Regions from separate parts of the Clostridium sp. MB05 genome, predicted to be linked through region 4. Evidence: predicted binding sites of a transcription regulator. Region 4 holds the regulator's gene; each other region holds the start of a gene.
The links. Region 4 encodes Rex, which represses fermentation and respiration genes when NADH is low (regulators of the CRP and FNR family bind a similar motif). Its sites were predicted from a motif close to ATTGTTAANNNNTTAACAAT; they were not measured.
Positions count from the first base shown of each region.

Region 1: the regulator Rex is predicted to act here: its motif matches at 5,541-5,560, upstream of ACH36K_RS07895 (flavocytochrome c).
Region 2: the regulator Rex is predicted to act here: its motif matches at 3,949-3,968, upstream of ACH36K_RS17285 (NAD(P)H-dependent oxidoreductase subunit E).
Region 3: the regulator Rex is predicted to act here: its motif matches at 3,397-3,416, upstream of adhE (bifunctional acetaldehyde-CoA/alcohol dehydrogenase).

Region 1 is NZ_CP174370.1:1,690,212-1,698,159, forward strand. It holds gene ACH36K_RS07865 (cytochrome c biogenesis CcdA family protein) at 1-448, shown strand, start outside; gene ACH36K_RS07870 (TlpA family protein disulfide reductase) at 463-1,020, shown strand; gene ACH36K_RS07875 (helix-turn-helix domain-containing protein) at 1,141-2,292, shown strand; gene ACH36K_RS07880 (hypothetical protein) at 2,385-2,963, shown strand; gene ACH36K_RS07885 (ATP-binding protein) at 3,261-4,799, shown strand; gene ACH36K_RS07890 (response regulator) at 4,802-5,500, shown strand; gene ACH36K_RS07895 (flavocytochrome c) at 5,617-7,041, shown strand; gene ACH36K_RS07900 (FMN-binding protein) at 7,066-7,410, shown strand; gene ACH36K_RS07905 (helix-turn-helix domain-containing protein) at 7,608-7,948, shown strand, end outside.
Region 2 is NZ_CP174370.1:3,678,250-3,686,197, reverse strand. It holds gene ACH36K_RS17305 (V-type ATP synthase subunit B) at 1-1,347, shown strand, start outside; gene ACH36K_RS17300 (V-type ATP synthase subunit D) at 1,350-1,991, shown strand; gene ACH36K_RS17295 (MraY family glycosyltransferase) at 2,141-3,094, shown strand; gene ACH36K_RS17290 (GNAT family N-acetyltransferase) at 3,275-3,817, shown strand; gene ACH36K_RS17285 (NAD(P)H-dependent oxidoreductase subunit E) at 4,070-4,546, shown strand; gene ACH36K_RS17280 (NADH-ubiquinone oxidoreductase-F iron-sulfur binding region domain-containing protein) at 4,548-6,452, shown strand; gene ACH36K_RS17275 (NADH-dependent [FeFe] hydrogenase, group A6) at 6,448-7,948, shown strand, end outside.
Region 3 is NZ_CP174370.1:1,754,720-1,762,667, forward strand. It holds gene ACH36K_RS08165 (hypothetical protein) at 1-192, shown strand, start outside; gene ACH36K_RS08170 (MgtC/SapB family protein) at 347-1,054, shown strand; gene ACH36K_RS08175 (MarR family winged helix-turn-helix transcriptional regulator) at 1,194-1,643, shown strand; gene ACH36K_RS08180 (HutP family protein) at 1,743-2,156, shown strand; partial or broken gene ACH36K_RS08185 (ABC transporter ATP-binding protein) at 2,253-2,998, shown strand; gene adhE (bifunctional acetaldehyde-CoA/alcohol dehydrogenase) at 3,529-6,153, shown strand; gene ACH36K_RS08195 (hypothetical protein) at 6,301-6,783, shown strand; gene ACH36K_RS08200 (replication-associated recombination protein A) at 6,816-7,948, shown strand, end outside.
Region 4 is NZ_CP174370.1:776,858-784,805, reverse strand. It holds M-box (ykoK) riboswitch at 8-170, opposite strand; gene ACH36K_RS03935 (3-hydroxybutyryl-CoA dehydrogenase) at 369-1,211, opposite strand; gene ACH36K_RS03930 (electron transfer flavoprotein subunit alpha/FixB family protein) at 1,354-2,361, opposite strand; gene ACH36K_RS03925 (electron transfer flavoprotein subunit beta) at 2,383-3,162, opposite strand; gene ACH36K_RS03920 (acyl-CoA dehydrogenase) at 3,180-4,319, opposite strand; gene ACH36K_RS03915 (short-chain-enoyl-CoA hydratase) at 4,428-5,210, opposite strand; gene ACH36K_RS03910 (redox-sensing transcriptional repressor Rex) at 5,499-6,140, opposite strand; gene ACH36K_RS03905 (heavy metal translocating P-type ATPase) at 6,556-7,948, opposite strand, start outside.

The sequences.
Region 1 (7,948 bases), 910 kb from region 4:
CAACATTGTTGCTGGAGGTTTGTTAGTTATATTTGGACTTAATTATATTGGATTATTTAAAATAGGTATATTAGAAAGAAGTTTTAAGTTAAAAACTAAGAGTGACTTAAATAATCTTAATTTAAGAAAATCAGTTTTATTTGGTGTAATTTTTGCAATAGGATGGACTCCATGTGTTGGAACTTTTTTAGGATCAGCTTTAATGATAGCTGCAAGTAGTCAGAATTCAATGGAAGGGATATTTATGTTACTTACATATAGTCTAGGCCTAGGTATCCCTTTTATAATATCAGCACTACTTATAGAGAGCTTAAAGGGAGCTTTTACTTTTATAAAGAGAAACTATAAAACTATAAATATTATTTCAGGAGTATTACTTATATTAATAGGTATTTTAATGATGACAGGATATTTAAATACTTTACTAGGATTACTTACATTTAATTAGGAGGTTTAAGGGTTTTGAATAATAAGAAAAGGTTAATAACCATAGTTATATCATTAGTTCTTTTATTGGTTATAGTTAAGCTTGGGTATAATTATTTATCAGAAGATGTTATGCCAGTTGAAACTATAGATAAAAAAGGAGCTGAAGAAACTAAGAAAGCACCTGACATTGAAGTTTATAATGAAGCTGGAGAAACTATAAAATTATCAGACTACAAAGGAAAGAAACCAGTAATAATTAATATTTGGGCTAGTTGGTGTGGACCATGTAAATCAGAAATGCCATATTTTGAAAAAGCTATGAAAAAATATAGTGATGATGTTGAAATACTTATGATTAATCTAACTGATGGCCAAAGAGAAACTAAGGAAAAAGCTCTTAAGTATATAAAAGAGAATAATTTTGATATGAATATTTTATTTGATGAAAAATTAAGTGCTGCAAATGCATACAGAGTTAGAGGGATTCCGAGAACAATACTTATTGATATAGATGGAAATATAGTAGTTGATAAAGAAGGGGCAGTAACTGAAACAGAATTAAATAATTATATTAAAAAGCTTATAAAATAGTGACAAATAATAAATATATGTAAAAGTGTAAGATCAGGCAAAATTTTATGTGTCTGATCTTATATTTTTATAGTAATATAACATTATATAGTAGTTATTTTTAGATAGGAGGATGGTTTAGTGGATAGCAAAAAGTTAATGTCCTTAATAAAAAAGGAAGAAGGAGTAAAGCTAGATTTTAAATTAAAGCTATCCTTACAATATGAAAGTAGCAAAAAGGAACTTGCAAAAGATGTTTGTGCAATTGCCAATTCTAGAGGTGGAAGAGGATATATAATAGTTGGCATTGAAGATAAAAGTAAGAAGATTATTGGACTAAATGATATTGATATAATTAATGAAGAAAAGGTGCAACAAATAATTACATCAAGATGTGAACCACCAATTCCAGTGTCAGTAGACACAGTTGAGATATATGATAAAAAAATTTGTATAATAACTATATATTCAGGAGATCAAAAACCATATCAGATTAGGGAAAATGGGGCTTTTTATATAAGAAGAGGTTCTACAACTGATACTATGAGAAAACAGGAGTTAATTGAAGCTTTTGAAGAAAACTTAGATTTTTTTATGGAAACATCTATTATAATGAAAAGTAATATATCATTTTTAGATGAAAATTTACTTAAAAAATATTTTGAAAATAAGGGAATAGAGCTTAATGAAGAAAATAAAGAATTTCTTTTAGAAAATTCTAGAATAGCATATAGGGAAAAAGAAAGTGAAAAAATGAATTGTACTTTAGGTGGATTATTAATTTTTTCAAATTATAATAGCTTATGGCTACCTCAAAATATGATAAAGATAATAAATAAAGTAAATAAAAATGAAAATGAGGTTATAATAATTCAAGGAAGTATTCTGCAAATGGTAGATAAGTCAGAAACAATAGTTTCTAATATATTGCCTAAGAATTATCCTAAATCAGCAATAGTGGAGGGGATAAAAAATGCAGTTTTGTATAGAGATTATTCATCAACTAATAGAATTATAGAGATTAATATTGGGTTTAGGACTATATCTATAATTAGTCCAGGAGCTTTAATAGAAAAAAGTAGTTCAGATAAAGTATCGAGTCATAGTAAAAGAAATATGTGGATTTATGAAAAGCTAATAACATTGGATAACAATAAAAGGTTTTTAAATAGTGGTGAAGGATTTTCTAGGATTAAAAAAGCCTTTTATGGAGTTGGAAAAGTAAAGCTAATAAACTCTATTGAAGATGACTACTTTAAAGTAGTATTACCCGGAACTAGTATATATAGTTAAAAAATATTACTTCTTGAAATGTTAAAATAAATTATGTTATAATAATTATTATTAAATAATAATTTTATAATTGTTAATAAGGAGAGTTTAATATGAATAATAGAGTAGAATTAATATATGAAAATAATGAATACAGTGTGAGTGTTAATGGATCAGTTGTAAATAAAGATAAGGATTTAGAAAATGCTTTTTCAAAATTTAAAAGTATTATAAGCAATAATAAAAGTGCAGAAGCAAAAGCATGGGATGATATAGTAGAAAAATTCCAAGGATTAAATAATGAAAGCTTAGATATTAACTATGAATTTAGAACAATGAGTTTTGGAGATATGAAATATTTTTATAATATGGGAAAAGTATTTTATATGGCAAATGGAACTATGATTCCGCTTATTGGAGGATATGAATTATTTAAGTTTACTATGAGAGTTGTTTCCTGTGGAGATGTACAAAAAGCTAATGATTTTATAGAATTTTGCAGAGATGTAATGATGTCAAAAGTTAACTATAGAGTTACAGAGTCTAGTATAATAGTTTCAAGTGCAAGTTTTAATTATGGATCAGCAGAGTATAATTTTAATAGTGGAAAGATAAATAAAGGGGCTTCAATACAAAATGGAAGCTTTGAAGAATTTAAATCATATGTATTAAATATAATAAAGAATATATAGAAAGGATGAGAAATTTTTCTCATCCTTTTAATATCTAGGAAAGTATGAAAGATTAAAGTTTTGAAAATGTGAATAGATAATGTTTTTAGAAATTTAATTTGAAAAAATAGATTTGTTTTATACTTTCCTTACATTTAGTTTGGAAGTGGACATATGTAAGTTTACGATGACTTTGAGCGGAGTGACGGAATAAGTAAACTTATATATGTTCACTTTTTTATTTGTTGTAAGCTATATATTAATGTATAATTATTGTGTAAAAATATTAAATAAAGTAAAACATAGAGGACTATATAAATGAATCTAGAAAAAAAGATTACAAAATTAACAATTGCTATATTTATAGCTGTTATATTTATTATAAGCATTTTTTCATTAGCTATAATAAATAAGAAAGTTTCTGAAACAATAGGAAAAAGTCTTACAGATACAGCTTTTGTTATAGCAGCGAATCCGATGATTCAAAAAGAGTTAGCAGATAAAGAAGACCCTACCAATCTTAAAGTACAAAACTTTGCTGAAAGAGTAAGATTAAAGACAGGTTTATTATTTATAACAATCATGGATAACGAAGGCGTACGATATTCTCATCCAATTCCAGATAATATAGGTAGAAAATTTTTAGGTGGAGATGAAAAATTAGCCTTAGAAAATGGTGAAACTTATATATCTGAAGGAGAAGGTCATTTAGGAAAATCTATTAGATCTTTTGTGCCAATTTACAAAGATGGGGTGCAAGTTGGAGTAGTATCTGTAGGAATTTTAAAGAGAGATTTAAAAGAAGAGGTTAGAGAATATGTTTTCGATTTAATACCAGTATTTATAGGTGTATTAATAGTAATAATATTTCTTGCAAGAAAGTTAGCACACAATATAAAAGAAGATATTTACGGATTAGAACCTGAAGAGATAGCTATTCAGCTTAGAGAAAAAGAATCTATTATAAATAATATAGAAGAAGGGTTAATAGCATTAAATAGTTCAGGACATATAACAACAATAAACAATAAAGCATTGGAAATTTTAAAGATAAATTCAGACGAGGAAATAGATAATAAGATAATAAACTTATTATATGAAGTAATGTATAGAAGAAGTAGAATATTTAATAAGGAAATACGATTAGATAATAATATTATAGTTATGGGAAATTTCTATAGTATTATAGGAGAGTATGGTAAAGTTGTAGGAGCAATCGCTAGTTTTCAGGACTTTACAAAAGTGCATAATATGGCTGAAGAATTAACAGGTGTAAAGGAATTAACTTGGAACTTAAGAGCTCAAAATCATGAATTTATGAACAAATTACATACTATAGCAGGATTAATACAATTAGAGGAAGATGATAAAGCGTTAGAATATATATTTCAAACTACAGAGACAAGAGGAATAATTACAGATAGTTTAAGTAAAATAAAAGAACTATCATTACAAGGATTACTATTTTCAAAATATAATAAAGCTGATGAAATGAAAATAAAGTTCGAAATTGATGAAAACTCGCATTTAAAAACTATTCCTAGCAATATTAGAATACAGGATATATTAACCATTATAGGAAATCTTATAGAGAATTCTATAGAAGAAGTAAAAGGAAAAGAGGGTGGATATGTGTATGTGGGAATTTTCCAAGAAGAAAAAATAAAAATAATAGTTAAAAATAATGGAAATAAGATTGAAGATGAAATAAAAGAAAAAATATTTAAAAGAGGATTTAGTACAAAGGGAGAGTTCAGAGGACTTGGCTTATATAACATAAAAAATATTATAGATTCATTAAATGGACGTTTAAAGTTAACTTCAGATAAAATAACTAAATGGGAGGTTGAAATATAGTAATGACTAAGATAAAAGTTTTTATTATTGAAGATGATCCAATGGTAAAAGAAATAAATACAAAATTTTTAGAGAAGCTAGAAGAGTTTGAAGTAGTTGGAGAAGCAAGTAATATAAAAGAAGCTAAAGAGAAAATTGATAAAAGTAAGGTTGATTTGATTTTACTAGATGTATTTCTACCAGATGGAAAAGGATTAGATTTGTTAAAATGGATTAGATTAAAAGAAATTAATATTGATACAATACTAATTACAGCAGATAAATGCAAGGCTTCAGTAGATGAAGCCTTTAAATATGGAGCTGTAGACTATTTAATAAAACCATTTAAGTTTGAAAGATTTAAAGAAGCATTATCTAATTATAAAGATAGATTTTTTGAAATGAAAAATATAGATAATATAAATCAAGAATACATTGATCAGTACATATTAAAAATAAATAAAGATTATATTGAAGAGGAAGCAGAAGAAAGAGAATTATGTAAAGGATTAAGTTTAAAGACATATAACAAAATAATAGAATATATGAATGTTAAAAATAAAACTAAATTAACAGCAGAAGAAGTCGCAAAGGGAAGTGGGCTTGCTAGGGTAACAGCAAGAAGATACTTAGAAAAAATGGTTGGAGAAGGAAAAGTAGATATAATTCAAGAATATGGTAAGATAGGAAGGCCTACAAACTTTTACATAATCAAAAAATAAGACCAAAAAGACCAAAATAAACAATAAGACCACAATATTGATTGATTATAAATTAACAAATATACTAAAGTTGTAAATATTTAAAGAATAATTAAGGATTAAGGGGAGAAATGTTAATGAAGAAGAAGACTTTAGCATTAATAATGTCAGCTTTAATATTAGTTCCAACAACTTTAGTTGGTTGTGGTGGAAAAAAAGAAACTGCTGACGTAGTGGTTATAGGAGCTGGTGGAGCAGGTTTATCTGCGGCAGTACAAGCTAAACAAGAGGGAGTAGAGAATGTTGTTGTTTTAGAAAAAATGCCTATAGTAGGAGGAAATACTAATAGAGCTACTGGTGGATTAAATGCAGCAGAAACTGAACAACAAAAATCAAAAGGCATAGAAGATTCTATTGAAACTATGTACAACGATACAATGAAGGGTGGATATGAAAAGAACAACCCTGAATTAGTTAAGAAATTATCTAATGAAGCTAAAGACTCAGTTAAGTGGTTAACAGATTTAGGTGCAGACTTATCAGATGTCGGTAGAATGGCAGGAGCTACAAATTATAGAACACACAGACCAACAGGTGGAGCAGCAGTAGGAGCTCACTTAGTTGATACGTTAAAAGCGGCTGCTGAAAAAGAAAAAGTCGATTTAAGATTATGGAATGAAGCAAAAGAAATAGTTGTAGATAAAGATGGTAATGTTTCAGGAGTTAAAGTATCAAATAAAGAAGGTAAAGAATATACAATAAATACAAAAGCTGTTGTTATAGCAGCTGGTGGTTTCTCAGCTAATCAAGAAATGGTAGTTAACTATAAGGAAGACTTAAAAGGATTTGCAACAACTAACCATGCTGGGGCTACTGGAGATGGGATAGTTCTTGGAGAAAAACTTGGAGCAGACTTAGTAGATATGACAGAAATTCAAACACATCCAACAGTTGTTCCTGAAAAGGCTGTAATGGTTACAGAAGCAGTAAGAGGAAATGGTGCAATACTTATTAATAAAGATGGTAAGAGATTTACAAATGAATTATTTACAAGAGATGTTGTTTCTAAGGCTATATTAGAACAAAAGGATGGAATAGCTTATCTTTTCTTTGATGAAGGATTAAGAAAGAGCTTAAAAGCAACAGAAGAATACTTTAATATGGGATTAGTTACAGAAGCAGATTCGGTAGCAGAATTAGCAGAAAAACTATCAATAGATAAAGATACAATGATTCAAACAGTTAATAAATATAATGAATTTGCAGCAGCTAAAACTGATTCAGAATTCAAGAGAGAAGATCTTCCAAGACAATTAAATGAAGGTAAGGTATATGCAATACCTGTAACACCTGCTGTTCACCACACAATGGGTGGATTAAAAATAAATACAAATGCTGAAGTTGTAAATAAAGATGGAAATGTTATTAAGGGTTTATTTGCAGCTGGAGAAGTAACTGGTGGAGTACACGGGGGGAATAGACTAGGTGGAAACGCATTAGCAGATATAGTTACATTTGGTAGAACTGCAGGAAAGAATGCAGCTTCATATATAAAAAAATAAATAAAATTTTAGGAGGATCATAAGATGAAGAAGTTAACTGCGATATTAGGAGCAATAGCATTATCAGCAACAGTACTTGTTGGCTGTGGTGGCGGAAAATATAAAGATGGAACATATACAGGTGAAGGACAAGGAGCTTCCGGAGCAATAAAAGTAGAAGTTAAAGTTGAAAAAGGAAAGATATCAGAAGTAAACTTAACAGAACAACATGAAACTAAGACTTTAGTAGATGGTGTTAAAGAAAACTTAGTTCCGGAAATAATAAAGAAACAAAGCACTGAAGGTGTTGAAGCTATATCAGGTGCAACTAATTCATCAAAAGGTGTATTAGAAGCTGTAAATAAAGCTTTAGAAGCAGCAGCTAAATAAAAAAGCCCTTAGATTTTTATATATAGTAGGTAGATTTTATAAAATGGAATCTACCTACTTTTTTATTTAAATTGTTTTAATTTATATCTTGCATATTAAAAAAATATTGAATTTATAATAAAATTTGTTGATAGAATTTGTATATTTAAAATATAATATGTATATACTTTTTATTAAATATAATTAGGAGATAAATTATGAAGGATGGATATGAAAGTTTTGAATCCGATTTTAATATTTTTAGTAACAAAATATCACTTTTAATGGAGTCAAGAAACAAAGAAGAAATAATAAATATAGTTAATGAAAAACATAAATCTGAAGTTATAGATGATGTTGATAAAGATCATAAAAGAGATGATTTAATAATTTGGAATGCAGTATTTACTAGGGAAATCATAAGAAATGGAATATCTAAAAAGTATCTTCATCCAATTTATAATAAATTTTATAGGAAAATTAAAGAGGCGAATAGTATAAGCAGTTTACAAATGATTGAGACAAAAATGATAAATGAATATATGGATTTATTAATAAA
Region 2 (7,948 bases), 1.0 Mb from region 4:
GGACCTTTAATGGTAGTTGAAGGTGTAGAAGGTGTTAAATATGATGAACTAGTTGAAGTGGAACTTCAAACTGGTGAGCATAGAAGAGGTAAAGTTCTTGAAATAAACGGATCAAAAGCAATGGTACAGCTTTTTGAAGGTTCTTCAGGAATTAACTTAAGAGGAACTAAGGCTAAGTTCTTAGGAAGACCTCTTGAACTTGGTGTATCAGAAGATATGTTAGGTAGAATCTTTGATGGTATGGGTAAGCCAATTGATAATGGACCTAATATAATACCAGAACAAAGAGTAGATATAAATGGAGAAGCTATAAATCCAGTATCTAGAGATTTCCCATCAGAGTTTATCCAAACAGGTATCTCTGCAATTGATGGATTAAACACTCTAGTTAGAGGACAAAAGTTACCTGTTTTCTCAGGTTCAGGGCTTCCACACAAAGAATTAGCTGCTCAAATAGCAAGACAAGCGAGAGTTTTAAATTCAGACTCTAACTTCGCAGTTGTATTTGCAGCTATAGGTATTACATTCGAAGAGTCACAATTCTTCGTTGATGAATTCCAAAAAACTGGTGCTATAGATAATGCAGTATTATTTATGAACTTAGCATCTGATCCAGCTATCGAAAGAATAGCTACACCAAGAATGGCATTAACAACAGCTGAATTCTTGGCTTATGAAAAAGGAATGCAAGTTCTTGTTATAATGACAGATATCACAAACTATGCAGAAGCATTAAGAGAAGTATCTGCAGCTAGAAAAGAAGTTCCAGGAAGAAGAGGATATCCAGGATACCTATATACTGACCTTTCTACATTATATGAAAGAGCAGGAAGAATTAGAGGTAAAGAGGGTTCAATAACTCAAATTCCTATATTAACAATGCCAGAAGATGATAAGACTCATCCAATTCCTGACTTAACTGGATATATTACAGAAGGACAAATAATTCTTTCAAGAGAATTATACAAGAAGGGGATTATGCCTCCAATAGATGTTCTTCCGTCATTATCAAGACTTAAGGATAAAGGTATTGGTAAAAATAAAACAAGAGAAGATCATGCTGATACAATGAACCAATTATTCTCAGCTTATGCTCAAGGTAAGCAAGCAAAAGAATTATCAGCAATATTAGGAGAATCAGCTTTATCAGATATAGATAAGCAATATGCTAAATTTGCAGAAGCTTTTGAGGAGCAATATGTTTCACAAGGCTTTACAGCAAATAGAAGTATAGAAGAAACATTACAATTAGGATGGAAACTTTTAAAGATACTTCCAAGAACAGAGCTTAAGAGAATAAGAGACGAGTATCTTGAAAAGTATATGCCAAAGGGAGATGAAGAATAGCCATGGCAAGATTAAATGTCAATCCTACTAGAATGGAGATGTCTAAGCTAAAAAAGAGATTAGTAACAGCTACAAGAGGACATAAACTTTTAAAGGATAAGCAAGATGAGCTTATGAGACAATTCGTTAATCTTGTTAAATACAATAATGAATTAAGAAAATCTGTAGAAGCAGAGCTTCAAGGGTCTCTTAAGGACTTTGTTATGGCTAGAGCTGTTATGAGCTCAGAATTTCTAGAAGAAGCAGTGTCTTATCCAAAGGAAAGTATATCTGTTGAAGTAGGAACTAAAAATATAATGAGTGTTAATGTTCCGGAAATGAATTTCCATAGACAACTTGAGGGAGATGAAGGAAGTATATTTCCGTATGGATTTGCAAGCACATCATCTGAACTAGATGATTCAATAGCGAAACTTTATGGAATATTACCAAAGCTATTAGAATTAGCAGAAGTAGAAAAATCAACTCAACTTATGGCTGATGAAATAGAAAAGACTAGAAGAAGAGTTAATGCTCTTGAATATATGACTATTCCTTCATTACAAGAAACTATAAAGTATATAAGAATGAAGCTTGATGAAAATGAAAGAGGAGCTTTAACTAGATTAATGAAAGTTAAAGATATGATACAAGCAAGAAATTAAAAGCGTCCCCTAGAAATAGGGGCGTTTTTTATTTAGTATGATAAACGTAACTGTTTTGTAATTGATAATCCAAGCTATTAATAGTATAATAAGATAATGATTTAATTAACATAATAAATAAGTAGCATTTGAGAGTTAAGGAGTAAATTATGCAATATATACTATCTTTTATATTAGCGTTTTTAATAGTTTATTTAATAACACCATTTTTAATTAAACTATCTTTTAGATATAGTTTTACAGATAAACCAACTAAAAGGAAAAAACATAGGGGCGAAACTCCACTTTGTGGTGGGTTATCTATGTTTATAGGTTTTTTTATAGTATATTTTACAGTTAATAATTATACACCATTAAGAGAAAAAATTTGGATATTAATAGGATCATCATTAATTTTATTAATAGGATTAATAGACGATAGTTTTAAAACCAGAGGAAAAGAGTTTCCTATATATCCAAGATTAATAGTTCAATTATTAGCAGCATTTATTATATTTAAAGCTGGAATAGTTTTTAGGGGGTTTGCAAATCCATTTACAGGAGTGTACGTAGAATTATCAGGAGCTATACAATTTTTGCTTACAATTACATGGATATTTGGAGTAACAACAGTTATAAACTGGTCTGATGGTATGGATGGATTAGCTGGTGGGCTATCATTAATTTCATCTATAACTTTTGTTGGAGCTGCTATAATATTAAATCAAAGTGAATCTATTAGTATGTCATTAATAGTATCTGGAGTAACTTTAGGATTTTTACTATATAATAAGTATCCAGCAAAGATATTTATGGGTGACTCAGGTGCAAATTTCTTAGGATTTATTTTAAGTATAATAGCACTAGATGGAGCCTTTAAACAGGCAACACTAGCGAGTTTATTTATACCTGTTTTAGCATTAGCAATACCTATTTTTGATAATCTTTTTGTTATAGTTAAAAGATTTTTAGATGGAAAGCCTGTATATCAAGCAGATAGAAGTCAAATACACTATAGATTAGAGGCAAAGGGATTTACTCCAAAACAAGTAGTAACATATATTAATATGGTTAGTTTAGCCTTTAGCGCCATATCAATAATATTATTATTGATAAAAAGGTAATAGAACTTAAAAATAAATATAACATGGAGCTCCATAGGAGTTCTTTTTTTATATAGAAATTTAAAATATAAATTATAAATAGATTTAAATTAGAAGTTAATAGAGAAAGTTATAAATACGTTGACTCGCAAATATTTAAATGATATTATATTTAGAAATATCTAAAAGGGGGCGGAATATATGTATAGAGGTAAAATGGTTAAATTAAGGGCTTATAAGGAAGAAGATATAGAAAGAGCAACACAATTTATAAATGATGAAGAAGTTAAAAAGCTTTTGGATTCTAATGTTCCTTTTCCAATTACTAAGTGGCAAGAAGAGGAATGGATAAAAAGTAGAAAAGCAGGAGGAGACTTCACTTATGATTTTGCAATTGAAGATATAAAAAGTGGTAAATATATAGGTGGGTGTAGTATTAATGAGTTGGATATAAAAAATAGAAATTGTGTAATAGGTATAATGATTGGCGATAAAGAGTATTGGAGCAAGGGATATGGAAGTGATGCTTTAAGAACTCTGCTGAAATTTATATTCGAAGAAATAAATATGAATAAAGTAAAGTTAAAAGTATTTTCTTTTAATGATAGGGCTATAGCATGTTATAAGAAGATTGGATTTAAGGAAGAGGGCATATTAAAGAAAGAGCTATATAGAAATGGAAGCTATCATGATGAAGTACTTATGGCTATCTTTAAAGAAGAGTTTTTAAAAACAGTAAATTAATAATAAAACATTTTAATATACATTCAAATAAATAAATTTTAAAGCTGTGTCTTAGGCAAATTGTCATTAAGATATAGCTTTTTTATTTTTTAAAAGGAGAATAAAATAGATATAAAAGAATATAAATTTTTAGTGTGATATAAATAACAATATCTAATCTTATATATTTAAAAATAATAAAAAATATGTTAATATTTAATTAGTTGAAATATTTAGAAAATTTATAAAATTAAGAAAAATGGGGGAGATAATTTGAAAGATATATGTGGCAAATTTAAAGATTTAGAATTATTTATCCAAGAAGGAAACAACGATGAAAGCTCATTAATCGCTGTATTGCATCACGCACAAGGCTTATATGGATATCTTGGAAGAGAGGTACAGGAATATATAGCGGAGAGGTTAAAGATACCTGTATCAAAGGTCTATGGTGTAATAACATTTTATTCTTATTTCTCCACAGAACCAAAAGGAAAATATGTAATAAGTATTTGTACTGGAACTGCATGCTTCGTAAGAGGTGCTTGTGACATCTTAGAAGACTTTAAAAAAATATTAGGAATAAAAGAAGGAGAAACAACATCAGATGGACTATTTACATTAGATACATTAAGATGTGTTGGATCATGTGCAATTGCACCTGTAGTTCTTGTAAATGATAAGGTATATGGATACTTTACTAAGCCTCAAGTAAATGAATTAATAAATAATTTAAGGGAGCAAGGTTAGTATGGAAAGAGTAGTTAATTATAGTGATTTATTAGAAAAGGTTGAGAAATGTAAAAAAAATATAGAGGTTAGACAAAATCCTGATAAATTTAATAAAGGTAATATAAAAGAAAGGCATATACTTATTTGTGGTGGACCTGGCTGTAAAGCATCAAATGCAGATAATATTTTAAGAGCATTTAATGAAGAAATATCTAGATTAAATCTAGAAAATGATATAAAAGTAATAATGACAGGATGTTTTGGATTTTGTGCAAAAGGGCCAGTAATAGAAATTATGCCTGATAGAGTATTTTATATAAAAGTAACAGAGGAAGATGTTAAAGAAATAATAGAAAGCCACATATTAGAAGGTAGAGTTGTTGATAGGTTACTTTACGAGAATGAGGAAACGAAAGAAAGAATAAAAATAAAAGAAGAAATCCCATTTTATAGGAAGCAAGTGAAAATAGCATTAAAAAATTGTGGAGTTATAGATCCTGAAAATATGGAAGATGCATTAGCAGTTGGAGCTTACACAGCATTAGGAAAAGTTCTTACCACTATGACTCCAGAAGAAGTTGTAAAAGAGATAAGTGAATCAGGTCTTAGAGGAAGAGGGGGCGGTGGATTCCCAACAGGTAGAAAGTGGGAAACTGCTAGACGAGCTATTGGAGATATAAAATACGTAATTTGTAATGCTGATGAAGGAGATCCAGGAGCTTTTATGGATAGAGCTATTTTGGAAGGAGATCCTAACTTAGTTCTTGAGGCAATGGCTATTTGTGGTTACGCTACTGGATCAAATAATGGATATATATATATAAGAGCAGAATATCCCTTAGCTGTTCATAGATTAAAAATAGCAATAGATCAAGCAAGGAAGCTTGGATTATTGGGGAATAATATATTAGATACAGGCTTTAATTTTGATATTCAAATCAAATATGGAGCAGGTGCTTTTGTATGTGGAGAAGCAACTGCATTAATACATTCAATTGAAGGATTAAGAGGAGAGCCTACCATGAAACCACCAAGAACATCAGAAAAAGGACTGTGGCAAAGACCTACATGCGTTAATAATGTAGAAACTTTTGCAAATGTTAGTCAAATAATTAACAATGGGGCAAAGTGGTATAGCTCAATAGGAGCTGAAAAATCAACTGGAACAAAGGTATTTGCCTTAGCAGGTAATATTAATAATGTTGGTCTTGTAGAAATCCCAATGGGAATGCCTTTAAGAGACATAGTATACGAAATTGGTGGAGGAATATTAGGAGATAAAGAGCTAAAAGCCATACAAACTGGTGGACCGTCAGGTGGATGTATTCCAAAAGAATATCTAGATTTGCCTATAGAATATGATACTTTAACATCAATTGGTTCAATGATGGGATCTGGTGGAATGATAGTAATGGATGAAGATAACTGCATGGTTGATATAGCAAAATTTTATTTAGAGTTTAGTGTAGATGAATCCTGTGGTAAGTGTACCCCTTGTAGAATAGGAAATAAGAGAATATTAGAATTATTAAAGAAAATCACAGAGGGAAATGCTGTGGAAGAGGATTTAGAAAAACTTAAAGAACTATGTGAAGTAGTTAAGGAATCATCACTTTGTGGATTAGGAGAAGCAGCACCAAATCCAGTTTTAAGTACCTTAAGGTTTTTTGGTGAAGAATATAAAGATCATGTAGTAGAAAAGACTTGTATAGCAGGGGTTTGTAAAGGATTAGTTAAATATGAAGTTGCAGATAACTGTATAGGATGTACAAAATGTTTAAGAGCATGTCCTGTATTAGCTATTAAAGGAAAGATTAGAGAAAAGCATGTAATTGATGTTAAGAAGTGTATAAAGTGTGGTTTATGTTATGAAGCATGTCCGACTAAAGCCATAATAAAAACAAGCTTAGGAGGTGAAAATTAAAATGGTAAGTATAAAGGTTAATGGTATAGATTTAGAAGTTGAAAAAGGGACAAGTATGTTAGATGCAGCAAAAAAATTAAATATAAATATTCCAACATTATGTAATATGTATATGGCAGATGGAAACACAAGAAATTGTAAGGGAACTTGCAGAGTATGTTTAGTTGAAGTAGAAGGCTGGAAAAGATTAGCTCCTTCTTGTGCAACAGAAGTAAAAAGTGGTATGTCAATTAAGACTAATTCTATTAAAGCAATTAAAGCAAGGAGAACTATTACAGAATTATTGTTATCAAATCATTCAAAGGACTGTCTAAATTGTGACAGAAATACAAATTGTGAACTACAAAAATTAGCAGCAGATTTAGGTATTAATGATGATAGGTATGAAGGTGAACGTGTAAATTTTGATTTGGACATTTCAGATGGATTTATAAGAGATAGAGATAAATGTATATTATGTAGAAGATGTGTAACCACCTGTAATGAAGTACAAAAAGTACATGCTATAACAGTTGCTGATAGAGGATTTGGAACTAATATTTCAACATTTTCAAATGATCCTATAAAAGATACGAATTGTACTTATTGTGGACAATGTGTAGCAGTATGTCCAACTGGTGCACTAAGAGAAAAGAGTGATTATAAGGATATTTGGAGAGTTCTAGATGATTCTAATAAATATGTTGTTGCTCAAATTGCACCAGCTGTAAGATCAGCTCTTGCAGAAGAATTTGGACTACAATCAGGGGAGTTGTCTACTGGTAAAATTGTAAGTGCATTAAAAATGTTATCGTTTGATGAAGTATTTGATACTAATTTTGCAGCTGATTTAACAATAATGGAGGAGGCAAATGAATTTATAGAGAGGTTTACATTAGGAGAAAATTTACCACTTATAACTAGTTGTTGTCCAGCATGGGTGAATTATGCTGAAAATAATTATTCAGACAATATGAATTTTGTGTCAAGTTGCAAATCACCTCAACAAATGTTTGGGGCTATAGCTAAAAATTATCTTCCACAAGAGCTTTCAATAAAAAGAGATGATTTATTTGTAGTATCAATCATGCCTTGTATAGCCAAGAAGTTTGAAGCAAATAGACAGGAAATGATTAGTAATGAAGGCATAAAGGATGTAGATTTAGTTATAACTACAAGAGAACTTGCTAAGATAATAAAAGAAGGTGGAATAGATATAAAAAGTTTACCGGATGCAGAATTTGATAATCCATTAGGAGTGTCAAGTGGAGCAGGAAGTTTATTTGGAACTAGTGGAGGTGTTATGGAAGCTGCCCTTAGAACATCTTATGAATGGATAACAGGAAAAACATTAGAAAAAATAGATTTTGAAAATGTTAGAGGGTTAGAGGGACTTAAAGAGGCTACAATAAGCTTAAATGGCAGAGATATTAATGTAGCTGTTGTCAGCTCCCTTGGAAATGCTAAAAAAATAATGGACGAAATAAAAAATGGAAAATCAAAATATCATTTTATAG
Region 3 (7,948 bases), 980 kb from region 4:
AAAGTAAAAATAGCGCTTTCATATTTAAGTAATAAGATTAATTTAGAACGAGGAGATGAAATTGAAGTAATATATCCAAAAGGGAAGATAGAAAAATTAAAGCTATATGATAATGAAAGTAAGAATAGGTTTTACTATCTAATTATAACTATAGGAATAATAGTAACTTTATTATCGATCACAATGCTTTAAATAAAGGGAGCTAAAAATTAGCTCCCTTTATAATATTATTTCAATTTATTTTTATAAGTTTATATATTCATAAGGCTTTACTAAATATATAGGCTGATGGCAAATTTATATAAATTAAATACTATAATATTATAAACTCTTAAGGGAGGAAAACATGCCATTAAGTATTAGGGAAATAATAATAAGGTTGATATTTTCAGTTTTTGTTGGTGGTATTATAGGATATGAAAGAGAAAGAAAACGCAGAGCAGCAGGACTTAGAACACATATACTAGTTTGTGTAGGAGCTACAATAATATCTTTGCTACAAATTGATATAGGAAATAAGGCTATAGCAATTATTGAAGCTAACAAGGATCTAAGTGAAATTATAAAAATAGATTATGGAAGATTAGGCGCTCAAGTAATAACTGGAGTTGGGTTTATTGGAGCTGGAGCTATAGTGCATACTAAAGGTAATATAAAGGGGTTAACAACAGCAGCAACATTATGGGTGGTAGCATGTTTAGGATTAACTATAGGCATGGGCGAGTATTATGTAAGTATATTTGGAGCTATAATAATTGTAATAACTCTAGTATTTTTAAAAAGCATAGAAAACAGGTTCATATCTAAAAATGTAATTAAAAAAATTGAAATTAAGTATAATAATTTAGACGATACTAAGTTAGAAATAGAAAAGTATTTAGAAGGTAAAAATTTAATTATTAAAGTTATAGAGTATTTATTAGAAGAAGATAGTTCAAAAGAAGAAGTTCATGCAATTTATACTATATTAAAGCCTCAATATATTAGCTTTGAAACTATATTAAATGATCTAAAAAATAATAAAAATATAGTATATTTAAATGTAATAAAATGATATTAATATAATAAAGGTAAAATAACTTTGATAATCAAAATATTTTATATAAAAATATTCATTATGTAATTGAATTTTAGTTTATATTAGATTATTATTTAATTGAGGAACTATAGAAAAAGGATGGGATAAAGTTATTATGGAAAGAAGTGAAAATGTAGTTAATGAGTTATTAGTAAAGATATTTAACGAAATACTACAGATTGAAGAAAAAACATTAAGAAATGGACATTTTTCAGATTTATCAGTTAGAGAAATGCACACTATTGAAGCAATAGGAAGAAAACAAAGAATGATGAGTGAGGTTGCACAAGACTTAGGGATTACTGTGGGTACCTTAACAACAGCAATAAATAGGCTAATTAAAAAGGGGTATGTAGATAGAAAAAGAATAGAAGAAGATAGAAGAGTAGTTCTTGTAGAGTTAACCAAGAAAGGAAAAGTCGCACATAGGTTACACGAAAGATTTCATAATGAAATGGTTAAATCTATGATGGGTGGACTTTTAGATAAGGAAAGAGATGTCCTTGTAGAATCTTTAGAAAAGCTTAATAATTATTTTAAGGAGAAATGTGAATCAATAGAATAAACTTTCAGTTATTTACTTTCAACAGTTTAATTTTACTATATTCAGTAATATATTTGTGATATTATTAAGGGGTAAATAATTAGAGTGTGGGAGGATATTATGGGAAACACTAGTTTAGATGTTGCTAAATATTCAGTAAGAATGGCTATTTCATCAAGAGAAGAGGAAGAAGAATTAAAAACTGAATTCAAGAAAAAAGGTGTATTAGTTACTGCTGTTAATATAGGTGGAAATATAAATGACTCAACTTCTAAAATATTAGAAAGGGCTTTAGTAGCCTCTAAAAGAAATGGAGTAATAAGAGAAGAACACTTGCATGAAGGTGGAGTAATAGGCGCAACAAGAGATGCTTTAATGCAAGTTTGGAATAGAGCAAGTGGTCAAAATGTAGGAGGAAAAGTAGGCATTGCTAGAAAAGGTGAGCACTTAAGTGTATGTATTTTCCTTAGTGTTGGACTATTACATTTAGATGAGGTTGTAATAGGAATAGGACATAGAGCTGTTCCAGAATAAATAGTAAAATTAAAGTTTAAGGGGCTGTTATTTTATAACAGCCCCTTAAACTTTAATTTATTTTTAGCTCTATAATATTTTTATTTACAAAAAAATAATGAAAATAAAGTTTTTTCTAAATTCTCTTTAGAAGTAAAAAAAGGAGATTTCATAAGTATAATTGGATCTAATGGTGCTGGAAAATCAACGTTATTAAATATAGTATCTGGTAATATAGAGTGTGATAGTGGAATTATACTATTAGATGGAGAAGATGTTTCAAATAAGGATGAATATAAAAGGTCAAAAAATATAGGTAGAGTTTTTTAAAATCCATCTATTGGTATATCACCGAACATGACTATATTAGAAAACTTATCGTTAGCTGATAACAAAGGAAAAATTTATGGATTATCTTTCGCAATAAATAAAAAAAGAATTAACTATTATAAAAATATTCTTAAAGAATTAGATTTAGGATTAGAAGATAAATTATATACAAAAGTAAATTTATTATCTGGGGGACAAAGACAAGCTTTGACATTATTAATGGCTGTTATGACAAAGCCCAAATTATTATTATTGAATGAGCACACTGCAGCCTTAGATCCTAAAACTTCTTTAAAGATAATGGATATAACGGAAAAATGGTTAAAGAAACTGGAGTAACTACTATTATGGTAACTCATAATTTAAAACAAGCTATTAAAAGTGGAAATAGACTTATTATGATGCATAGTGGACAAATTATAATTGATGTAAAAGATAAGGAAAAAGAAGAGTTAACTCATTTCAAATTAATGAAATTATTTGAGGAAGCTAATGTAAATGAAGACTTAAGTGATAGAACTTTATTAGCATAGTATTATTGAATAAATAGAAGGTTTTATTTATATTTTTATAACAACCTTTATATGATATGAATATTTAATATGATTTTTAGGAAAAGTAATAGTAATTAAGTTCTAATTGTATATTAAAATCTAGATGAGAGTATTTAAAAAGATGAAAAGTAAGAAATTAAAATATTATTGTTATATATATAACAATAATATTACTTAAAATGCCATATACATTTAAGAGATTATTTACGATTAGATTATATCAATATTCAAAATAACACAAATAATCAGAAAATAACTTAATAATCAAAGTCGAATATTATATTATATGAACATAATAAGGGGAAAGTGGTTTAAATATGTGTAAAATAACTTTATAATAATGTATTAAAATAGGACTAAAAAATAATTTTTTAAAATATGATAAATTTTTAACAAAAAAGATTGACAAAAAATAGACAATATACTAAAATAAACTTGTACTTAGTCGATAGACAAAAAAGAAAATTTAGAAAATAAAATTATTATATAGATATGTAGGAGGAATTAAAATGGCTGTAACAAATGCACAAGAATTAACTCAAAGAATTAAAGAATTAAGAGAAGCGCAAAAGGTATTCGCCACTTACACACAAGAACAAGTAGATGAAATATTCAGACAAGCAGCTATGGCAGCAAGTGACAATAGAATTAAACTTGCTAAAATGGCAGTTGAAGAAAGCGGAATGGGAATTGTAGAAGATAAGGTAATTAAAAATCACTTTGCTGCAGAATATATATATAATCAATATAAAGATATGAAAACTTGCGGAGTTATAGAAGAAGATCATACTTTTGGTATAACTAAAATAGCAGAACCTATAGGAGTTGTAGCAGCTATAGTTCCAACTACAAATCCAACATCAACAGCAATATTTAAAACATTAATTGCATTAAAAACAAGAAATGCAATAATTATATCACCACATCCAAGAGCTAAAAAAGCTACAATTGAAGCAGCTAAAATAGTTTTAGATGCAGCTGTTAAAGCAGGTGCACCAGAAGGAATAATAGCTTGGATAGATGAACCATCAGTTGAATTATCACAAAATGTTATGAGAGAATCCGATATAATACTAGCTACAGGTGGTCCTGCAATGGTTAAATCAGCTTACTCATCAGGAAGACCAGCTTTAGGAGTTGGAGCAGGAAATACTCCAGCTATTATAGATGAAACAGCTCATATAAAAATGGCTGTAAACTCAATACTTCTTTCAAAAACTTTTGATAATGGAGTTATTTGTGCATCAGAACAAAGCATCTTAGTTATGAATGAAGTTTATGAAGAAGTTAAAAAGGAATTATCTGCAAGAGGAGCATACATATTAAAAGGTGAAGAAGTAGATAAGGTTAGAAAGATAATTTTAAATGAAAAAGGTGGCTTAAATGCTAATATGGTTGGCCAACCAGCATACAAGATAGCTGAAATGGCTGGGGTTAAAGTTCCAGTAGGAGCTAAAGTTTTAGTTGGAGAAGTTGAATCAGTAGAATTAGAAGAACCATTTTCACATGAAAAATTATCACCAGTACTTGCTATGTACAGAGTTAAAACTTTTGATGAAGCTCTAACAAAAGCTTGTAGATTAATAGAATTAGGTGGCATGGGTCATACGTCTGTATTCTATACAGATCAAATAAAATCAACAGAGAGAATTGCTAGATTCGGAGCAGCTATGAAGACTGCAAGAACATTAATAAATATGCCAGCATCACAAGGAGCTATTGGAGATATATACAACTTTAGACTAGCGCCTTCATTAACACTAGGATGTGGATCATGGGGAGGAAACTCAGTTTCAGAAAACGTTGGTCCTAAGCATTTAATTAACGTAAAGAGTGTTGCTGAGAGGAGAGAAAATATGCTTTGGTTTAGAGTTCCAGAAAAGACTTACTTCAAATATGGATGTTTACCAATCGCTTTACAAGAATTACATGATATGGGTAAAAAGAAAGTATTTATAGTAACAGATAAAATTTTGGCTGAACTTGGATATACAGCTAGAATAACAGATGTTTTAGAAAGATATGGAATAGACTTTAGAATATTCTCAGAAGTTGAGCCAGATCCAACTCTAGCAGCAGCTAAAAAAGGTGCAGAAGCAATGCTTGCATTCAATCCAGATGTTATAATTTCATTAGGTGGAGGATCACCAATGGATGCAGCTAAAATTATGTGGGTAATGTATGAACATCCAGAAGTTAGATTCGAAGATTTAGCTATGAGATTTATGGATATAAGAAAGAGAGTTTATAAATTCCCAACTATGGGTGAAAAAGCAATGATGGTTGCTATTCCAACTTCTGCTGGTACAGGATCAGAAGTTACACCATTTGCAGTTATAACTGATGAAAAAACAGGTGTTAAATATCCACTTGCAGATTACGAACTAACTCCAGATATGGCTATAGTTGACGCTGAACTTATGATGAGTATGCCAAGAGGATTAACAGCTGCTTCAGGTATTGATGTTTTAGTTCATGCAATTGAAGCTTATGTTTCAGTATTAGCATCAGAATATACTAATGGATTAGCTTTAGAAGCAATAAGATTAGTATTTAAGTATTTACCAGTAGCATACAATGAAGGAAGTACAAATGTAAAAGCAAGAGAAAAGATGGCTCACGCTGCATCAATAGCAGGTTTAGCATTTGCTAATGCTTTCCTTGGAATTTGTCACTCAATGGCTCATAAGCTAGGTTCATTCCATCACTTACCACACGGTATGGCTAATGCATTATTAATAAATGAATCAATTAGATTTAATGCAGCTGATGCACCAACTAAGCAAACAGCCTTTGCTCAATACAAATATCCAAATGCAGCTTGGAGATATGCTAGAATAGCAGATTACCTACAACTAGGTGGAAATACAGAAGCTGAAAAAGTTGAATTATTAACAAAGGCTATAGACGAATTAAAAGATAAAGTTGGAATGCCAAAATCAATAGCAGATGCAGGAGTATTAAAAGAAAGCTTCTATGCAACAATTGATGAAATGGTTGAGCAAGCATTTGATGATCAATGTACAGGGGCTAACCCAAGATATCCATTAATGAGCGAAATTAAACAAATGTATATAAATGCTTATGAAGGACCAAAAGTAAAAGAAGTTAAAAAAGAAACTAAGAAAAAATAATATATAAGAGAAAAAATAGAGGATTTTAAAAGTATCCTCTATTTTTTATTGTCTAATTATACATATATACGAAAAAAATATGATATTATTTATAAATACAACTTATTTAAGGGTTTATAAGATTAACATTAAACGTGGAGGAAGTTTATGAAAAAAAGAATTTTAGTAGTTACTTTTTTAATATTTATACAAATACTTATGTTTGGATGTTCTCAGGGTATAAGTAAAGGAAAAGAAAAAGACATAAAAGAAACAATAGATTTAGTTTTATCTTATAAAAATGGATATAATGATACTATGAAAAAGCATATAAGTGAAAAAAACTTTTATGTTTGCAATTATGTAGAATTTTATTCCTTATATATAGGCGAACTAAATCTTGAAAAATATGAAAGCTCAGTTAAAAGTATTAAAGAAGAAAATGGTAAATATAAGGTTTGTATGATTTTAAATATAAAAGCAAAGGCAGTAGAGATTCATGGTGATGAAAAAGCAAGTGATGAAGCAATAGGAGAAAATATTCCTGTTGAAGTTGTTGCAAGAGAAAAAGATGGACTATATTTTATAGAGGGGCTTACTGAGTATGAAAACCTTGAAAAAGCAGCAGAATTAAATGAAGGATTTAAATAAAGTTAAAGTATTTAAGAAAGTGTGGATATGATATGAAACCATTAGCAGAAATAATGAGACCTAAAAGATTAGAGGATTTTGTAGGTCAAAAAAATATATTGGCTAAAGGGAAACCTTTATATAATTTAATTATAAACAAGATGATTCCTAACTGTATATTATATGGGCCACCAGGAACGGGGAAAACAACTTTAGCTAATATAATGGCTAACTATGTGGATAAAAAATTCTATAAGTTAAATGCAACTACAGCTTCTGTTAAAGATATTCAAGAAATAACTGAAAGCTTAGATAGTTTACTTAATTATAATGGAGTAGTTATATATATAGATGAGCTTCAACATTTTAGTAAAAAGCAACAACAAGCTCTATTAGAATTTATTGAGAATGGTAGAGTTACATTAATAGCTAGCACTACAGAGAATCCATATTTTGCAATTCATAAGGCTATATTAAGTAGATGCAACATATTTAAATTTGAAGCTTTAAATATAGAAGAAATAACTGAGGGGCTAGAAAAGGCAATAAAGAAGTTAATTAATGAAGATATAGAGGTGGAATATTCATTAGAAGCATTAAAATATATCAGTGAAATTTCTCAAGGAGATTATAGAAAGGCTTACAATATATTAGAACTTGCTATAAATTCTCAACTTAAAAAAGTAAAAAATATTTCTGTAGAATATATAGAAAGCTTAAATCAATCTCATATGAGAGCAGATGCAAGTGGAGATGAGTATTATAATTTGTTAAGTGCTCTTCAGAAAAGTATAAGAGGTAGTGATGCAGATGCAGCTATACACTATTTAGCTAGGCTTATTAAATCAGGAAACTTAACGGCAATAATAAGAAGAATTTCTGTAATAGTAGCTGAGGATGTAGGGCTTGCTCATCCCAATGCATTGACTGTTGTTAATTCAGGTATAGAACTGGCTTTAAAGGTAGGGCTTCCAGAAGCTTCTTTAATATTATCAGAGCTTGTTATATACTTAGCAACATTACCAAAATCAAATAGTGCATATTTAGCTATTTCTAATGCAATAAAGGATTTAGAAAATAAAAATATAGGAGATGTACCAAATCACCTAAAGGATTCCCATTATAGTGGAGCAGAGAATCTAGGTGTTGGAGGTTATAAATATCCCCATGATTATGAAAATCATTA
Region 4 (7,948 bases):
AATAACATTAGCTTTATAATCGTAGAGCTTTAGCACTATAAAGCGTAGACACAATGTCAGCTACATTAAAAATCACCTTAGCGATGATTCTTGCTAACCCATTGGAATCTCTAGATTTTTCTGGGTAGTAGCATTTTTCTTTATAGGAACCTCACCTAACAATTTGTATTATATATTTATTCCTAATAATATACTATGCAATAAAAATCTACATGTCAATAAAATGAATATTATTTTATAACAAACTATACTTTAAACTATTATGAACCTCTAATATTATATACAATATATTAAATAAAAAAAAGTGAAAGAGCTTAGGAATTTATTCCTTTACTCTCCCACTAGTTTTAATTCTTTATTATTAAATTCTAATAGTTATAGAATCCTTTTCCTGTTTTTCTTCCAAGGTATCCAGCTCTAACATATTTTCTTAGAAGACTGCTTGCTCTATATTTACTGTCTCCTGTTTCATTATATAAAACATCCATAATAGCTAGGCAAACATCTAACCCTATAAGATCCCCTAAAGCTAAAGGTCCCATTGGATGATTTGCTCCATATTTCATTGAAGTATCTATATCTTCAACTGAAGCTATTCCTTCTTGTAGTATAAATGTAGCTTCATTTATCATTGGAATAAGTATTCTATTAACTACAAATCCTGGAGCTTCTGCAACTTCTACAGGCTCTTTTCCGATTGCAACTGATAAATTTTTAACAGAATCAAAAGTTTCTTGAGATGTAGCTATACCTCTTATAACTTCTACTAGCTTCATTATTGGAGCCGGGTTAAAAAAGTGCATTCCTATAACTTTATCTGGTCTTTTTGTTGCTGATGCAACTTCTGTTATTGATAATGATGAAGTATTAGAAGCTAAGATTGCTGATTCCTTACAAATTGAATCTAGTTCAGCAAATATAGTCTTTTTAATTTCCATATTTTCTACTGCTGCTTCTATCACTAAATCACAATCCTCAGCAAGAGATAAATCAGTAGTTCCCGTTATTCTTGAAAGTATAGCTTCCTTATCTTCTTCAGTCATTTTTCCCTTAGAAACTAATTTGCTTAAGCCTTTATTTATTCCAGCTATTCCTCTTTCAACAAATTCATCTTTGATATCTCTAACTATAACTTCATATCCTTTTTGAGCGAAAGCTTGAACTATTCCAGCACCCATTGTTCCTGCGCCTATTACAAAAATCTTTTCCATTTTTACTAAACACCCCTTTATAATTGATAGTTGTCAATTAATAATTAACAATTCAAAAAACTAAATTAATAAATATTAAATTTACTCTTTAATTGTCTATTTTCTATTGCTAATTGTCAATTATATTTATTGTATGTTAATTCTATTTCTCTTCTTTTAACTCTTTTACTTGTGCTGTCATTTCTGGCACAACTTTTAATAAATCTCCAACTATTCCATAGTCTGCTGACTTCATTATTGGAGCTGATGAATCTTTATTTATAGCTATTATCATATCAGAGTCTTGCATACCTGCAACGTGTTGTATTGCTCCTGAAATACCACATGCTATATATATATTTGGTCTTACTGTTTTACCTGTTTGACCAACTTGATAATCCCTTTCTATCCAACCATTTTCCACAGCTGCTCTTGATCCTGCAACAGTTCCTCCTAAGGCTTCTGCTAATTCTTCTAGTATAGCAAAGTTTTCCTTAGAACCAACTCCTCTACCTCCAGCTACTATAAAGTTAGCTTCACTTATATCAACTATATCCTTAGCTTCCTTTACAATTTCAACTATTTTAGTTCTAATATCTGCTTCTTCTAGCTTAACTTCAACATTTTCTACAGTAAACTCTCTATCTTCATCTGGAAGCTTTGAGAACACTCCCGGTCTTACTGTAGCCATTTGTGGTCTATGATCAGGGCAAGCTATTGTTGCCATTAAGTTTCCACCAAAAGCTGGTCTTGTAGCTAGTAAATCTGCTTTTTCAACATCAACATCTAAAACTGTACAGTCTGCTGTTAACCCTGTTGATAATCTAGCTGCTACTCTAGGCCCTAAATCTCTTCCAATGAAAGTAGCTCCTATAAATAATATTCCTGGTTTTCTTTCATTAGCTATATCGCAAATAACTTTTGTGTATCCATCAGTTGTATAATGCTTTAACAACTCATTTTCAGCAACGATAACCTCATCTGCTCCATGTCTTCCTAATGTGTCTGCTAATCCATTAACTTTATCTCCTAATAGCAATGCTGTTAGTTTTACTCCTAACTTATCAGCAATCATTCTACCTTCACCTAATAATTCTAGAGAAACCTTTTGAAGTTCCCCTTCTCTTTGCTCAGCAAATACCCAAACTCCATTGTAATCTGCCATACTCATATTTTTTACCTCCCATATATCTTAGATATAGTGCTTTTCCTTTAATTTTCCTAATACATGCTTTACAGCTTCTTGTGGAACTTCATTTATTATTTCTCCAGCTCCTTTAGCTTCTTTAGTCATACTCTTTTTAACCTTAGTCGGCGATCCTTTAAGTCCTAATTCATCTTTATTCACATCTATATCATCAGCTGACCAAATCTTTATTTCCTTATTAGCTGTGTCAAAGATATACTTAACATTCATATATCTTGGCTCATTTAATTCCTTTATAGCTGTTAAAAGAACTGGTGCCTTAACTTTTATTAATTCATATCCATCTTCTAATGCTCTATTTACTAATAATCCATCTTCTTCTACTTTAACATCTTGAACATATGTTACTTGAGGTATATTTAAATGTTCTGCAATTTCTGGACCTACTTGAGCAGTATCTCCATCGATTGCTTGTCTTCCTGCAAATACTATATCATACTCTAACTTTTTTAAAGCTCCTGCTAAAGCCTTTGAAGTTGCTAATGTATCTGCTCCTGCAAAAGCCCTATCAGTTATAAGAATAGCTTCATCAGCTCCCATACATAAAGCTTCTCTTAAAGCATTTTGTGCTTGAGGAGGTCCCATACTTATTACTGTAACTTTCGCTCCTGTATTGTCTTTTATTGTTAATGCTTCTTCTAAAGCATGTTTATCCTCTGGATTTATTATTGATGGAACTCCATCTCTTATAAGTGTTCCTGTTTTTGGATCAATCTTAACAGCTGTTGTATCTGGAACTTGTTTTAAACAAACTACTATATTCATCTATAAATCCTCCCTTATTATCTTAATGCATTTCCTGAAATAACCATTTTTTGAACTTCTGATGTTCCTTCATAGATTTCAGTTATCTTAGCATCTCTCATCATTCTTTCAACTGGATATTCCCTAGTATATCCGTATCCACCGAATATTTGAACAGCCTTAGTTGTTACATCCATAGCAACTTCTGCTGCATAAAGTTTAGCTCTTGCTGCTTCTACTGAATATGGAAGTTTAGCATCCTTTAAGCATGCTGCTTTATAAACTAAGTGTCTTGCAGCTTCTATTTTTGTATCCATTTCTGCAATCATCCATTGTAAACCTTGGAATGCTGCTAATGGTCTTCCAAATTGTTTTCTTTCCTTCATATAAGCAACTGCTTCGTCAAATGCGCCTTCTGCTATTCCTAAAGCTTGAGCTGCTATACCTATTCTTCCTCCATCTAAAGTTTTCATAGCTATACCAAAACCTTTACCCTCTTGTCCAATTAAGTTATCTTTTGGAACAATACAATTACTCATAACTAATTCTGTTGTTGAAGAAGCTCTAATTCCTAGTTTCTCTTCTTTCTTTCCTATTGAGAATCCTGAAAAATCCTTTTCAACTATAAATGCTGATATTCCCTTTGTTCCTTTACTTCTATCTGTCATAGCAAATATTATAAATGTTTCTGCTACTCCTCCATTAGTTATAAATATTTTTGATCCGTTTAATATATAATTATCTCCATCTAATACTGCTACTGTTTGTTGACCTGCTGCATCTGTACCTGCTCCTGGTTCTGTTAAACCAAAAGCACCAAGTTTTTTACCTGTTGCAAGATCTTTTAAATATCTTTCTTTTTGATATTTAGTTCCAAACTGCTCTATTAAAGATGCACAAAGAGAAGTGTGGGCAGACACTATAACCCCTGTAGTTCCACAAGCCTTTGATAGCTCCTCTACAGTTAATATATAAGAAAGCGTGTCTCCACCTGCTCCACCGTACTCTTTAGAAAAAGGAATTCCTAACATTCCAAGCTTGGCCATTTTTTCAACGTTTTCCATTGGAAATCTTTCAGTTTCATCAATTTCAGCAGCAATTGGTTTTACTTCATTTATAGTGAATTCTCTAGCCATTTGTCTCACTAATTCTTGCTCTCTAGTTAATTGAAAATTCATTTAATATACCTCCTTGATATTGAACCTTTTTTAATTATATGAATTTACTTAATTTAAATATTTTTAATTATTTTAATTTGAATTTTTTTTATATTTTATTTTTTCTGACTATTTGTTAGAAAAATTTTTGGCTCTCTTTTCCATAAATGCTTCCATGCCCTCTTTTTGATCTTCTGTAGAAAAGCATTTACCAAAATCTTCGGCTTCAATTTCTATAGCTTTATCTATATCTACTTGCATCCCCCTATTTATAGCATCTTTACATAACCTTACTGCTATAGGAGCATTTGCTATTATAGTCTTTGCCATATTTTTAGCTTCTTCCATTAAACTTTCTAGTGCTACAACTTTATTAACTAAGCCTATTTTTAAAGCTTCATCTGCCTTTACAGTTGCACAAGTATAAATAAGCTCTTTGGCCTTTCCTTCACCAACTAATCTTGGTAATCTTTGAGTTCCTCCAAATCCTGGTGTTATTCCAAGACCAACCTCTGGTTGAGCAAATCTAGCCTTTTCTGAAGCTATTCTTATATCACAAGCCATAGCTAATTCACATCCACCACCTAAAGCAAATCCTGATATAGCCGCAATAACAGGCTTGTCTAATTTTTCTAATCTTCTGAAAACTTTGTTTCCTAAAAGACCAAATTCTCTTCCTTCATCTTCAGTTAAGTCCTTCATTTCAGAAATATCTGCTCCAGCAACAAAAGCTTTTTCCCCAGATCCTGTTAGTATGACACAGTAAATATTTTGATCATTTTCTAAATCATCTAAAACTGCATCTAAATCTTTTAAAGTCCCTGAATTTAAAGCATTTAAAGCTTTAGGTCTATTAATTGTAACAATAGCTAGATTTCCCTCTTTTTCAAGAATTACATTCTTTAACTCCATAATAAAGTCCTCCCTTTAACTATACTTATATAAAATTATTCAATTTTTCATTAATCTTTAATTATATAAGCTTCTCAAACCTATACTTTATACCCTTTAATGTGACATATTTAACTAAACATATCAAAAATTCTTTAATAATCTATATGTTTAATAAATAAACCATTTGTTAATATTGTAACAATTAACAAAAAAAATAATTGAAGCCCCCGCTTCAATTATTATTATAAACTCTTAAATTTTCTTTTGCAATAAATATTTCTAATTTTAGGCAATTTTTTAATGTAACTACTTACTTTCATCTTTATCATGAAGTAAATATATTAATGTTAGTAAACTTTCTGATAAATGAACATTTTCAACTGTTACTTCTTCAGGTACAGATAAATCAACTGGAGCAAAATTCCATATGCCCGTTACCCCACCTTCTACTAAAGTATCACTAACCTTTTGTGCATTTATTCTAGGAACACAAATTATTCCTATATCTATACTATTATCTCCTAAATAATATTTTAAGTTATCAATATCTTGTATTTCTATATCTCTTATTTTCATTCCAATAAGCTTAGGATTTGCATCAAATATAGCTTCTATAGTTAACCCTATTTGAGAAAATCTACTGTAATTTGCTATTGCCTGACCTATATTTCCTGCTCCAACTATTATTCCTTTGTATTCTTTATTTAATCCCAATATTAGACTTATTTGATTATATAAATCTTTTACATTATATCCATAACCCTGTTGGCCAAAGTCTCCAAAACAATTTAAGTCTTGGCGTATTTGTGACGCTGTAAAGCCTATCTTTTCTCCTAACTCTTTTGAAGAAATTCTATCTACATCATTTCTTAACAACTCTTGTAAGTATCTATGATATTTTGGCAGTCTTTTAATTACAGCCATAGAAATATTCTTTTTCTTATCCATAACCTTCATTCTCCTAATCAAATTTATTTTCATATATTAAAACTTTATTATTACCAAATTTATAATATATATTTTAACACTTTTATTAAAATTTTAAAACAACTTGAGTTACGTATTTAACAAAGTTTCAAAATTTTCTTTTATTTTTCTTAAAATCTAAAAATAGATTATATACTTAATAAACATTTAATAAAATATTTTCCAATAAAAATTAATTTAATTATATTTAGTTATAAAAAATAGACTTATGTATAACGTAGCAGATCCGTTATACATAAGTCTCAAATTTATACAAAGCTTCTCAAAGCTTTGTAAACAAGATAATGATCTTGTATGCTTCCCTTACGCCTGAAAATTTTCAACCTAATTCATTATATTTAATATGATGAAATTTGTCAATAAAATAGTTATAAAATTATTTTAAACATCTAGTTGAATTTAGAACTGCTATTAAAGTTACTCCTACATCTGCAAATACTGCTTCCCACATTGTTGCTACTCCAAAAGCACTTAAAATCAATACTAATACTTTTACTCCTAATGAGAATATTATATTTTGCCATAAAACTTTATTTGTCTTTCTTGCAACTTTAATGGCTGTAACTAAAGCTTCTGGATCATCTTTCATTAAAACTACATCTGCGGCTTCAATAGCTGCATCTGAACCTATTCCTCCCATAGCAACTCCTATATCAGCTCTTGCTAAAACTGGTGCATCATTTATTCCATCTCCAACAAATATAACTTTTCCTTGAGTTGAATTATCTTTTATTAAACCTTCTACCTTTTCAACTTTATCTCCTGGTAATAATTCTGAAAATACCTTATCAACGCCTACTAGTGATGCTACCTTTTCTGCCACGGATTTATTATCACCTGTTAACATAACAGTTTGAGAAACCCCGGCTTCCTTCAAGCCTTCTATGGCTTTCTTAGCACCTTCTTTTATTTCATCGGATATAACTATATTACCTTTATATTCATTATTTATAGCAATATGAACTATTGTTCCAATTGATGCTATATCATTATAACTTATATTAAACTTTTCCATTAATTTATAGTTACCTACTAAAACTTCTGCTCCGTTAATTAAGGCTTTAATTCCATGTCCTGATATTTCTTCATAATCACTTAACTCTTCATTTTTTATATCTTTTCCATATTCCTTTATAATAGATTGAGCTATTGGATGATTTGATAAGCTTTCTGCTATAGCCGCAACCTCTATTAATTCTTCTTTTGAAATATTATTATTATTATTATTTATTTCTGTTACCTTAAAAACTCCTTTAGTTAAAGTTCCTGTTTTATCAAAAACAACTGTATTAACATCTTTAAGAGCTTCTAGGTAATTTCCACCCTTAACTAATATACCTTTTTTAGATGCTCCTCCAATCCCTGCAAATAATCCAAGAGGAATAGAAACTACTAATGCACAAGGACAAGATACAACTAAGAATATTAAAGCTCTATAAATCCAATCTGAAAAACTTGCATCCTTTATAACTAATGGAGGTATTATAGCTAACGCTAAAGCTGAAAATACAACTATTGGAGTATATACTCTTGCAAATTTAGTTATAAACTTTTCAGTTGGTGCTTTTTTATTAGATGCATTTTCTACTAATTCTAAAATTCTTGATACTGTTGATTCTTTAAAGTTTTTAGATACCTTAACTTTTAAAACACCATTTGTATTTATAAATCCTGCTAAGATATCTTCTCCCACAGAAACTTCCCTTGGAACTGATTCACCAGTAAGTGCTGATGTATCTACAAAGCTTGTTCCATCTAATACAACACCA